DNA from 2 places in the Ferdinandcohnia sp. SAFN-114 genome. Region 2 is predicted to be linked to the other one. Evidence: riboswitches for the same ligand, from Rfam matches in the RefSeq annotation. Region 2 holds a riboswitch; the other holds the start of a gene.
What was found. A riboswitch is a leader RNA that binds a small molecule or an ion and turns the genes downstream of it on or off. The one in region 2 is predicted to bind lysine.
Positions count from the first base shown of each region.

Region 1: another riboswitch for lysine. It lies ahead of ACR65M_RS00690 (aspartate kinase); the one in region 2 lies ahead of ACR65M_RS09170 (transporter substrate-binding domain-containing protein).

Region 1 covers NZ_JBPFDQ010000001.1:145,310-151,519, forward strand. The annotation lists gene sdhA (succinate dehydrogenase flavoprotein subunit) at 1-1,157, opposite strand, end outside; gene ACR65M_RS00680 (succinate dehydrogenase cytochrome b558 subunit) at 1,291-1,899, opposite strand; gene ACR65M_RS00685 (YslB family protein) at 2,292-2,747, shown strand; gene ACR65M_RS00690 (aspartate kinase) at 3,258-4,502, opposite strand; lysine riboswitch at 4,588-4,766, opposite strand; gene uvrC (excinuclease ABC subunit UvrC) at 4,834-6,210, opposite strand, start outside.
Region 2 covers NZ_JBPFDQ010000022.1:5,993-12,202, reverse strand. The annotation lists gene ACR65M_RS09180 (UxaA family hydrolase) at 1-564, shown strand, start outside; gene ACR65M_RS09175 (NupC/NupG family nucleoside CNT transporter) at 739-1,920, opposite strand; lysine riboswitch at 2,164-2,345, shown strand; gene ACR65M_RS09170 (transporter substrate-binding domain-containing protein) at 2,445-3,281, shown strand; gene ACR65M_RS09165 (amino acid ABC transporter permease) at 3,347-4,093, shown strand; gene ACR65M_RS09160 (amino acid ABC transporter ATP-binding protein) at 4,112-4,846, shown strand; gene ACR65M_RS09155 (Na-translocating system protein MpsC family protein) at 5,122-5,487, shown strand; gene ACR65M_RS09150 (NADH dehydrogenase subunit 5) at 5,628-6,210, shown strand, end outside.

The DNA.
Region 1 (6,210 bases), on a different contig from region 2:
CGGTTTGCTCCGTGCTGTGAAAAATCACACTCTCCTGCAGCAAATAATCCAGGGATATTCGTTTGTTGATGATCATCAACCCATAATCCACCCATTGAGTAGTGAACTGCAGGGAAGATTTTCATTGGAACTTTACGTGGATCATCACCCATGAATTTTTCATAGATCTCAATAATTCCACCTAATTTAATATCAAGTTCTTTTGGATCTTTATGAGAAAGATCTAGATAAACCATGTTTTCACCATTGATACCTAGTTTCATATCTACACATACATGGAAAATTTCACGTGTTGCAATATCACGAGGAACTAAGTTTCCGTATGCAGGATATTTCTCTTCTAAGAAGTACCAAGGCTTTCCATCTTTATATGTCCATACTCGTCCACCTTCACCACGAGCGGATTCACTCATTAGACGAAGTTTGTCGTCTCCAGGAATTGCTGTTGGGTGGATTTGGATAAATTCACCGTTCGCATAATATGCACCTTGTTGGTACACGATTGATGCAGCAGATCCAGTGTTGATAACTGAGTTTGTAGTTTTACCAAAAATAATTCCAGGGCCTCCAGATGCCATAATAACAGCATCAGCAGGGAATGATTTAATTTCCATTGATTGAAGATTTTGCGCTACGACACCACGACAAATTCCTTCGTCATCTTGGATAATTCCTAAGAATTCCCAACCTTCGTATTTTGTAACTAATCCTGCTACTTCGTGACGTCGAACTTGCTCATCTAATGCATAAAGCAATTGTTGACCAGTTGTTGCACCAGCGAATGCAGTACGATGGTGTTGAGTTCCCCCGAAACGACGGAAATCAAGTAAACCTTCTGGTGTACGGTTAAACATAACACCCATACGGTCCATTAAGTGAATAATTCCAGGTGCTGCTTCACACATCGCCTTAACTGGCTTTTGGTTAGCTAAGAAGTCTCCACCATATACTGTATCATCAAAGTGGATCCACGGAGAATCCCCTTCACCTTTTGTATTAACTGCACCGTTTATCCCACCTTGTGCACAAACAGAGTGAGATCGTTTTACAGGTACGAGTGAAAATAAATCAACTTGTGTTCCTTCTTCAGCAGCCTTGATGGTAGCCATTAACCCAGCTAGTCCACCACCAACTACGATAACTTTTCCTTTACTCAAAGTTACTCACTCCCCAATAAAGAGATCGTTCAAATGTCATACTAGTGAACGGTCAAATTTTAAAAGATCAATTACGCATTGACATATTTGCGCTCGATTTTATCGAGCTTACTTGAAAGTTTTCTTTGAAAAATTAAACGAATGCAAGGATTGTAGACACACCTACGTATGTTAACGCTACAAAAATAATCATTGTTACATATGTTGCAATTTTTTGAGAACGAGGAGTTACCGTTAATCCCCAACTTACTGCAAATGACCAAAGACCATTAGCAAAGTGGAAGATGGTAGAGATTATCCCAACTAGGTAGAATGTAATCATCCAAGGTGAACTCAAGATATTCTCCATCATATTAAAGTTAACTTCCGCACCAAGAGCTGCGGCAATTCTCGTTTCCCATACATGCCATGCAACAAAAATTAGAGTAATTATACCGGACACACGTTGTAGTGCGAACATCCAGTTACGGAAAAAGCTATAATTGCTCACATTGTTTTTTGCTGTAAAGGCAATATAGAGACCGTAAATTGCATGAAATAATAATGGTAAATAAATAACAAAAATTTCTAAGAAAAGTTTAAACGGAAGACTTTCCATAAAGTGAGTAGCACCGTTATAAACCTCTTCTCCTCTTGTCGCAAAATTATTCACAACTAAATGCATCACTAAAAATAAACCTACAGGAATTACACCTAATAATGAATGAAGTCTGCGATTTAAAAATTCACGATTACCAGCCATACTTTAACCCCCCTTAGTAATTAAACGTGCCCACATGGCACTCCGTTATAATGTTTCATCCTGTATAATTATGTAAAAGGACGATATAAAAACTGACAACTGAAAACCTTTGCAGGAATCTACAAATTTATTTATTGTAGATAAATAGACAAATACTGCAACTGATTTTCTTTTATCAGTATAATGTAACAAATTCATTTTACTCCCATAAAGCAAGAGCGTCAAGGAAACAAGTCCACAATTTATTCATAAAAATAATAATAATTGTACACATATGATTGTAGTCATACGAAATAAAAATCAAATCTCCCTGACAAAAAGAAACAAAAAAATTCATGTTTTTCTTATACCCTCATGTTATATAATAAAGAATGGAGAAAGAGGGGAATGCAGTGAAGAACGTTAACATCAATGAACAAAATGTAAATACAAGTGAACAGTCTGTTCCCGTATTTGGGTACGAACTATTACGAGAAATTTTAATTCCTGATATTCTCGGGAAAGAAACGCCACAGATTCTATATTGGGCTGGAAAAAATCTTGCCCGAAAATTCCCCTTACCTACGACGGAAGAAATCATTTCATTCTTTCACGATGCTGGATGGGGAGACCTTAAGGTAGAACGTTTGGATAAAAACTCCATTGAATTTCATTTGGAGGGTTCGATCGTAACTACTCGCTTTAAACGGAAAGATATTTGTACATTCCAGCTTGAATCTGGCTTTCTTGCCCAACAAATTCAACAACAGAAAAATCGAATCACCGAAAGCTTTGAACAACAAAAAAGAAGAGCACAAAAAATAATATTCACGGTAAAATGGGACCCAAAAGACATCACCGAAGAATAAAAGCCTGCACATTTCGTGCAGTTTTTTTATTAGGCTGTTTTCGCAAACTTTGTTGTTTTTATATCGTTGACTTCCGCTTCAGGTGGACGCTTTTCGCGGGCGTGGCTTGAGCCTCCTCAACGAAATGTGGAGGCGGCTTGCACAGAAACGAGTAAATTGGCCGACTAAAGCGCCACGTCCTGTGCGTCGGAGACTACGACAAAGAGGCGTATTTTGCCTCTGAGGGAGGAGTTGAAATTTCTCAGTTTCTAGCCGCTGAAACCGGACACGTCGCTACCGCTCCTGCGGGGTCTCAAGTCTCACGCTTTTCCCGCTGGACATTGAATTTGCTTCTTTGAAATAACCCACGCACGAAGAAATTGTGAATACATTTTCAAGGAGTCCCCACCTTACGCTCTAATCAACTAGTTTTGCCTTTATTATCAGAAAGCAATAATCTTTTTTAGAAAAGAGCCTTCTATTTAAAAAAAAGGGTGTCCAAATTCCTTTGAACCACCCATTTAACTAAAATTATAGTTTGACTTTCGCTCTTTCTTCTTCAACAGCAGCTAAATTAAATGAATCATGCAAAGCTTCAACTGCTCGAACCATATTGCCTTGTTCAAGAACTGTAGATACTTTAATTTCAGATGTACTTACCATTTTTACTTCAATATTTTCATTTGCAAGCACTTGGAACATATCAGCGGCTACACCTGGGTTTGAAACCATTCCAGAACCTACAATTGAAACCTTTGCTAATCTATCCTCATGTTCGATACTTTCATATTTCAATAAATCCTTGTTATTTTCTAAAACAGCAAGTGTGTCACGTAAATCAGGTGTTTTTACGGAGAATGAAATATTTGTATGATTATGATCTGTCATATTTTGAATAATGATATCTACATTTAAACCATTTTTTGCTAGTGTGCCAAATATAGTTGATAGTGTGTGCAATTCATTTGGTAAACCTGATACTGTTACCCTTGTAATTTGGTCTTCAAAAGCAATTCCCCTAACAACAAGATTCTTTTCCATTGAAACTTCCTCCTCAATAATGGTTCCATTTTCTAGCTCTAAGCTTGAACGAACTTCAAGCGGCAATTCGAAGTTTTTCGCAAATTCCACTGCACGTGGGTGAAGTACTCCAGCACCAAGATTTGCAAGCTCCAGCATTTCATCATAAGAAATGGAATGAAGTTTTCGTGCAGTTGGAACTACGCGAGGATCAGTTGTGTATACACCTGTTACATCTGTGTAGATGTCACATTTATCCGCCTTTAACGCCGCTGCAAGTGCGACAGCAGTTGTATCGGAACCTCCACGACCAAGAGTAGTAATGTCTCCTGAACTGCTGACTCCTTGGAATCCAGCAACGACAACGATTTTTCCTTCTTTTAAGCTTTTATATACTCTTGATACCTCAATGTTTTCAATTCGGGCATTGCTATGTATTGCCTCTGTTTCAATACCAGCCTGCCAGCCTGTATACGAAACGGATTCATACCCTTTTTCTTGTAAAGCCATAGATAATAATGCAATTGTTACTTGTTCACCTGTACTTAACAACATATCCATCTCGCGCTTACTTGGCGCGCTTGTAATTTCATTAGCTAAGCTTACTAGCTGATCGGTTGTCTTCCCCATTGCCGAAACAACAACAACAACTTGATTTCCCGCTTGCACCTCTTGAATAACTCGACTTGCAACATTTTTAATTCTATCTGGTGACCCAACAGAGGTGCCTCCAAACTTTTGAACGATGATCCCCATGCCCTCAACCCTCTCTTAGAATAATAAAAAACAGCAATGAGAGATTCTCATTGCTGTGATATACGTAAACGTACTACGTGTCACTTCGTGAGATAGCCCTCCAAGATTCATCCATCTTGACAATCCTATGTCTCTTAAACATAAGACCAGCATAAAAAAGTATGAGCCTTTTTACACTTCGGCGAACTTTCCTTTTTGCAATGATCATTAGGGCTCATACCCCTCCAATTGCATACTGATAAAGATCGCACCTCTATCTTCACTTCAACGTATTGAAGTGTAATATTATATTATTAAGCATTATATCAGACTATTTTTATAATAGCAACGACTATTCTTTTAATTTTTCGTAAATTGCTTCAGCTGTTGGTCTAGGAATATTAGCTTTTAGGATATCCTCAACACTTGCTTCTCTCAACTTCTTGATAGAACCAAAGTGCTTTAATAGTGCTTTTTTACGTTTTTCCCCAACTCCAGGAATATCGTCGAGCACAGATTGAAATGCGTTTTTTCCACGGATTTGACGATGGAAGGTAATCGCAAAACGGTGAACCTCATCTTGAATTCGTTGTAGAAGATAAAATTCCTGACTATTTCTAGGTAGTTCTACAATCTCAGGTGGGTCTCCAATTAAGAGCTCGGACGTTCTGTGTTTATCATCCTTTGCAAGTCCTGCTAGTGGAATTTCTAAACCTAATTCATTTTCAAGAATATCCCTTACTGCAGCAAGATGACCTTTACCTCCGTCAATAATGATTAAATCTGGCAATGGAAGGTTCTCTTTTAATGCACGGCTATATCTCCTCCGAACAACCTCCCTCATCGATTCATAATCATCCGGACCTTGAACTGACTTAATTTTGTACTTTCGATATTCTTTTTTGTCAGGTTTTCCATCAGTAAACACAATCATGGCAGAAACAGGATCTGTTCCTTGAATATTTGAATTATCAAATGCTTCGATTCGATGAGGTGTATAAATCCCTAACTTCTGTCCTAAATTTTCAACAGCCTTAATTGTACGTTCTTCATCTCGTTCAATTAAAGCGAATTTTTCCTTTAGCGCAATTTTTGCATTTTTAGTAGCTAGGTCAATTAATTGTTTTTTCTTCCCTCTACTAGGCTGTTGAACAGCTACTTCTAATAATTGCTCAACAATGTGACGGTCTATCGAACTAGGAAGCAACACTTCCTTTGGTTTAAAATGATTATCTTTTAAATAAAATTGACCAAGGTAGGTTAAGAAGTCTTGTTCAGGCTCGTTATAAAAAGGAAATAAAGAAACATCCCGCTCTATTAATTTTCCTTGACGGATAAAAAAGACTTGAACACACATCCACCCCTTATCATAGGAATAACCAAATACATCACGATCAATAAAGTCTGTCATTGTCATCTTTTGCTTTTCCATTGTCGTTTCAATATTTGAGATTTGGTCACGGTATTCTTTTGCTCTCTCAAAATCGAGTTCTTCAGAGGCCTTTAACATTTTTTCAGTCAACTCGCCTTTGATTTCTTTATATCCACCATTTAAAAAGCGGATAATATCGTCTACCATTTTTTTATTGGTTTCATCGGTAACATCATTGACACAAGGGGCTAGACATTGACCGATATGATAATATAAACAAACCTTATCTGGTAATGTTGAACATTTTCTTAAAGGATATATCCGGTCTAATAGTTTTTTTGTTTCAGTTGCTGCTTG
Region 2 (6,210 bases):
GCGGTTGATGACCATACTTCCAGACGAGTATATGAAAAGATTAAGCAGGCAGAAGGTCGTGCGCTTATGATGGGGATTGATATCCGCACTGGTAACCCTACGCCAGGAAATATCGCTGGAGGGTTAAGTTCACTTGAGGAAAAGTCACTTGGTGCAGCTACAAAGTCTGGCACCAGTCCGCTTCAAGAACTGGTTGACTATGCAGAGATTCCAACTAAAAAGGGACTTGTCTGGATGGATACTCCAGGGCAGGACATCGAACAGCTTACAGGAATGGTTGCGGGAGGTGCACAGGTAGTTCTCTTTACAACTGGTCGTGGTACGCCAACGGGTTCACCGATTGCTCCTGTTATTAAAATTTCAACAAACACACCAATGTTTAATAGTATGAGAGATAATATGGATTTGAATGCTGGAACAATTATTGAAGGTAAAGAGACTGTTCAAACAGTTGGACAATCTATCTTTGATGAAATTAAATCTGTCTCGTCAGGAAAACTGACAAAATCAGAAATTTTGAAGCAAAACGACTTTGGAATTTGGAGAATAGGACCGACCTTTTAACTTATTCAGCAGGGTCTCCAGCCAATCAGAATAAGTTAACGTTTCCGGCAGAATCAGCCATTAGTTGAATAAATTTGCTAAGTAGAAACCTTCAAAACCGAAATCGGAAAAACCAAAAAAGGAACCCACTTGAAACTGAGAAGGTTCCTTTTTTTCTTTTTTAGACGTTGTTATTTATAAAACGAAACTAACAATAATACCTGAAAGTATGCTTACTAGTGTGGCACCATATAAAAGTTTCAAACCAAAACCAGCAACGACATTCCCTTGCTCTTCATTGAGACTTTTCACCGCCCCGGTAATAATCCCGATTGATGAGAAATTAGCAAAGGAAACAAGGAATACAGACAGAATACCAAGTGTCCGTTCACTAAATTGGTGATTTCCTCCAGATAAATCCATCATCGCAACAAACTCATTTGTCACGAGTTTTGTCGCCATAATTCCTCCGGCACTAACTGCTTCTGATAAAGGAATCCCCATAATAAGAGCAATTGGAGAAAAAAGGTAACCTAATAGCGTTTGGAATGAAATGGTGAATACTAGTTCAAATACATGATTGATTGCTGCCATTAAAGCAATAAAACCAATTAACATGGCACCGACAATAACTGCAACCTTGAATCCATCAAGGATATATTCTCCAATCATTTCAAAGAATGATTGTTTTTTTTGATCGCGGATTTCGATCATATCCTCATCTGGATTTACTTCGTACGGATTAACGATAGAAGCGATAATAAACCCGCCAAATAAATTTAACATTACAGCTGTGACAACATATTCTGGCTTTAGCATTGTCATATAAGCGCCGACAATGGACATTGAAACTGTTGACATCGCGGAAGCACATAGGGTATACAACCGTTGTTTGGATAGCATACCTAATTGCTTTTTTAGTGTGATGAAAACTTCCGATTGCCCGACCATCAATGAAGCAACTGCATTATATGATTCAAGTCTACCCATCCCGTTTACTTTACTTAATAACCATCCAATCCCATTCATAATGAATGGTAAAATTTTCAGATACTGGAGAATTCCGATTAATACTGAAATAAATACGATTGGAAGCAATACAGTTAAAAAGAATGGAGCCTCTCCATCGTTCGCCATTCCGCCAAACACAAAGGAAATCCCTTCGCCTGCATATTCAAGCAGTTTATTAAAAAAAGCAGAAATCCCCTGGATGATAATGAAACCAAATCTAGTATTTAATAGTAATATTGATAAAATAATTTGGATGACAATCATGATGAGAATCGGTTTATATTTTACCTCTTTTCGGTTGGAACTTGCCAACCAAGCCAAAAACAAAACAACAAAAATACCTAAAACTGAAAGAGCATATTGCATATGTAACCTCCTGGTGTATTTTTAACATTATGTACATACTCTCGGTATAGTAACCTCTTTTATATGTGATTACAATGTATATTTTGTCCATTTCTTATAACAAGAACACGATATAGATGGCTTATTTTTTTATATATCCCATGTTAAAACAGTAGTTACTGGATTTTCTAATAATTAGTAGTTGACTGATTAGTAGTTACTATTGTAGTATAAAAACACAATTAAATAAGGCCTCACTTTTACTAGTGAGGTAGAGGCGCGATATTTAACAGTCTTTAGTGGAGTTTGAGGAAACAGTGATGCTAGGGAGAAGGAAATGTCGCCGAAGTTTGTAATACCCTCAATATTACATGCTGGGTCTGCAGTTAATAGCTGCAGGACTGTCTCAATAAACCCCCAGTTTATTGAGTTGTGCTATCTCAATTGAGATAAAAGAGAGGACCTTAGGGCAAATTTACTGCGACCTGAGTATATCTCAGGTCGTTTTTTTGTCGAAATTTATAAGAATACGGAGGAGAAACAGCATGAGAAGCAAATTAACAATATTTTTCGTTTTAATCATTTCTACCATTCTATTATTAGCAGGGTGTGGAACAAGTAATAGTTCGGATTCTGGTTCATCAGAAGATAATACATTTAAGGTAGGTCTTGAAGCTGGATATGCACCGTTTAACTGGACTCAAAATGATGATTCCAATGGTGCAGTAAAAATAGACGGTTCTGCAGAGTATGCAGGCGGATATGATGTGGAAATTGCAAAAAAAGTAGCTGAAGGTTTAGGTAAAGAATTAGTGATTGTAAAAACAGAGTGGGATGGTCTTGTACCAGCTTTAACATCAGGCAAAATTGATGCAATCATAGCTGGTATGTCACCAACAGCAGAACGAAAAGAAACAATCGATTTTTCGGATAATTACTATACTTCAAATTTAGTTATGGTTGTGAAAAAAGGCAGCACTTATGAAGGTGCTACTTCTATCCAAGATTTTAAAGGAGCAAAAATTACTGCTCAATTAAATACATTCCACTATACAGTAATCGACCAAATTGAAGGTGTCGAAAAGAAAACGGCGATGGACAACTTCCCAGCAATGAGAGTAGCACTTGAATCAGGAATGATTGATGGTTACGTGTCAGAACGTCCAGAGGGTATTAGTGCTTCATCTGCTAATGAAAATTTTGTAATGGTGGAATTTGAAGATGGATTTGAAACTTCAGAAGATGATACAGCAATTGCTGTCGGACTTCAAAAGGGCAGCGAATTAACAGAAAAAATCAATGAGATTTTATCAGGTATCTCAGAAGAAGAACGTACAAGCATTATGGATTCGGCTATTCAAAATCAACCAGCAGCAGAATAATAAATACAGGGAACCGACTGTATATCAACATACAGTCGGTTATATAGGGCTAAGGAGGAGAAGAAATGAGTTTTGAGTGGGTCATTAAAATAATTATCGAAAACTGGCCAATGTTCCTTCGTGGTGCGGGTTTAACACTCTTGATCGCTCTTATCGGGACGGTCTTTGGGGCAATGATTGGATTGCTAGCAGGAGTTATCCGTACAATTCCAATGCCCGAACGTGGTGTGAACAAAATATTTTTAAAAGTCATTAATGCCATCCTCTCCATCTATATTGAATTCTTCCGTGGAACACCGATGATTGTACAAGCAATGGTTATCTATTATGGTTCTGCGTTAGCATTTGGGATAGATATGAATGTTTTTGTTGCAGCGATCATTGTTGTCTCAATCAATACAGGGGCATATATGGCTGAGTATGTTCGTGGTGGGATTGTTTCGATTGATAAAGGACAGTTTGAAGCAGCACATGCAATTGGAATGAATCATTTCCAAACGATGTGGAACGTTGTCTTACCACAGGTTATACGTAATATTCTACCTGCAACAGGTAATCAATTTGTGATTAATATTAAAGATACCTCCGTTCTGAACGTGATTTCAGTGACAGAATTATATTTCGTGACAAAATCGATATCAGGCAATAACTTTAGATATTTTGAATCGTTTTTCGTAGCATGTATGATTTATTTTGTGATGACCTTCATTGTTACAAGAATTCTATTATACTTTGAAAGAAAATTAGATGGCTCTGATAATTATACGATGATTGGGAACGATCGACCGATACAAGTTAATCAACAACAATAGGAAGAAGGAGGAGAGAACATGGAAAAGGTTATTGATATTCAACATTTAAGCAAATCCTTTGGCACTCATGAAGTATTAAGGGATATTGATTTCTCGGTGAATAAAGGAGAAGTTGTCTCCATCATCGGTTCCTCCGGATCCGGTAAATCAACTCTTCTTCGTTGTATTAATCTATTAGAAAGACCTAGCGGTGGGCAAATTATCTATCAAGGTGAAAATATTTTGGATAACAAGCATGATGTCGCTACCTACCGAAGACATTTAGGAATGGTCTTCCAACAATTTAATCTTTTCAATAATCATAATGTCCTAAGCAATTGTGTAGTAGGGCAAATAAAAGTATTGAAACGCACGAAGGAAGAAGCGGAAAGAGTAGCGATGAAATACTTAAAAGTTGTTGGTATGGATAAATACATTAACGCTAAGCCAAAGCAGTTATCCGGTGGGCAAAAGCAACGTGTAGCGATTGCAAGAGCACTTTCGATGGAACCAGATGTGATGTTATTTGATGAGCCAACATCAGCACTTGATCCAGAAATGGTAGGAGAAGTCCTAAAAGTCATGAAGGAACTCGCTGAGTCTGGTCTTACGATGTTAATCGTAACGCACGAAATGGAATTTGCAAAAGAAGTATCAGATCGAGTTGTATTTATGGATAAGGGTGTTATTGCTGAAGAAGGAAGTCCAGAGCACATCTTCAATAATCCGACACAAGCTCGTACTAGAGAATTCTTAAAACGTACAATCGTATAAGCAGCTAAAAATAAATAGAATCAATCCTCTGTCAATTTAATATTGACAAGTTGATCATTTTCAATTAAATTATTACTTAGATTAATAACCGAGTGATATTATTTACCTTCTGAATAATAATAAAGAGCTTTAGCATTTTATTAATGTAGAATTGGTAGAATGAAGAAGCAATCTTTTTGTATTTAGAAGTACAGAATAAGACAAATCGGTATATTTTTAGACTTAGAGGGAATAGTCTGGAAATATACCGTTTTTTTTGTTTGGGGGGAATTTACTTGAAGAAAACAAAAGGGTCCATCGAATCAGAAATTAGCAAAGCGATTACTCATTGGGAAAAGGATTTTTTGGGGCGTGGATCTGTTTCCGTTAAAACAGATATTCTCCGTGATATGATAATCGTTTATTTACAAGGTATATTAACTCCTGCGGAATATGCTGTTTGTCAAACAAAGGATGGCATGCTATCAATCAAACATACTCGGTCAGGGTTAGTTGAATCTGGTTTGGATGGATTAAAAGAAATTATTTTAACCATCACTGGGGAAGAAGTAAAAAGTTTTCATACTGATTTAAGTACTCGTACTGGAGAACGAGTTATCGTGTTTAAGTTATTTAATGATTTAGAGAAAAAATTAGTTTAGGGAGATTTTTAAAAGACTTTATTAGTCAGTTAAAAATAGACCGAGAACAAGTATCAGTGGTTACTACGACTGGTACTAGTTCTCGGTTTTTTTATTTAATTACTATTTAAGTTCGGTCCATTTTGACGGAGGGAAGTTTTATGATTTCGAATAGCATATCCATACTACTTACCTTATTTTTTATCGCACTTTTTTTATCTGTGGTAAGTGGATTCGTATTCCTATCTAAACGGGTGCCCCTAGGTTTTGTGCGGGTCCACATCGGGATCATTTCATTGCCTGCTTTGGTGTCATTATTGATTCTATTAATGAACAATATGAATCACAATGTTGGCCCCTTGCACTTGGATTCATTAGCTTGGCTTATGGCATGTTTTGTTCTGACGATAGGGATTGTCATCCAACGTTTTTCTGTAAGGTATTTACTAGGAGACCGTTCTTACCGAAAATACTTTGCATTCTTCACACTTATAACAGGTACGGCTTCTGTTTCCTGGTTAAGTAATGACCTTCGATTGTTGGCCGGTTGTTGGGGGATTACTCTTATTGGGTTAACGATTCTTATAAGTATAAAGAGGGAGTGGAAGGTAACGAGAGTAGCAACAAGACTCTCTGCTCAGGTATTTGCAGGTAGTTGGCTGGCTCTTCTATTTGCTATCATTTGGTTGTCTCAAATCACGGGCAGCTGGAAGCTAACTCTAATCTTGGCCAATGATAGTCTGA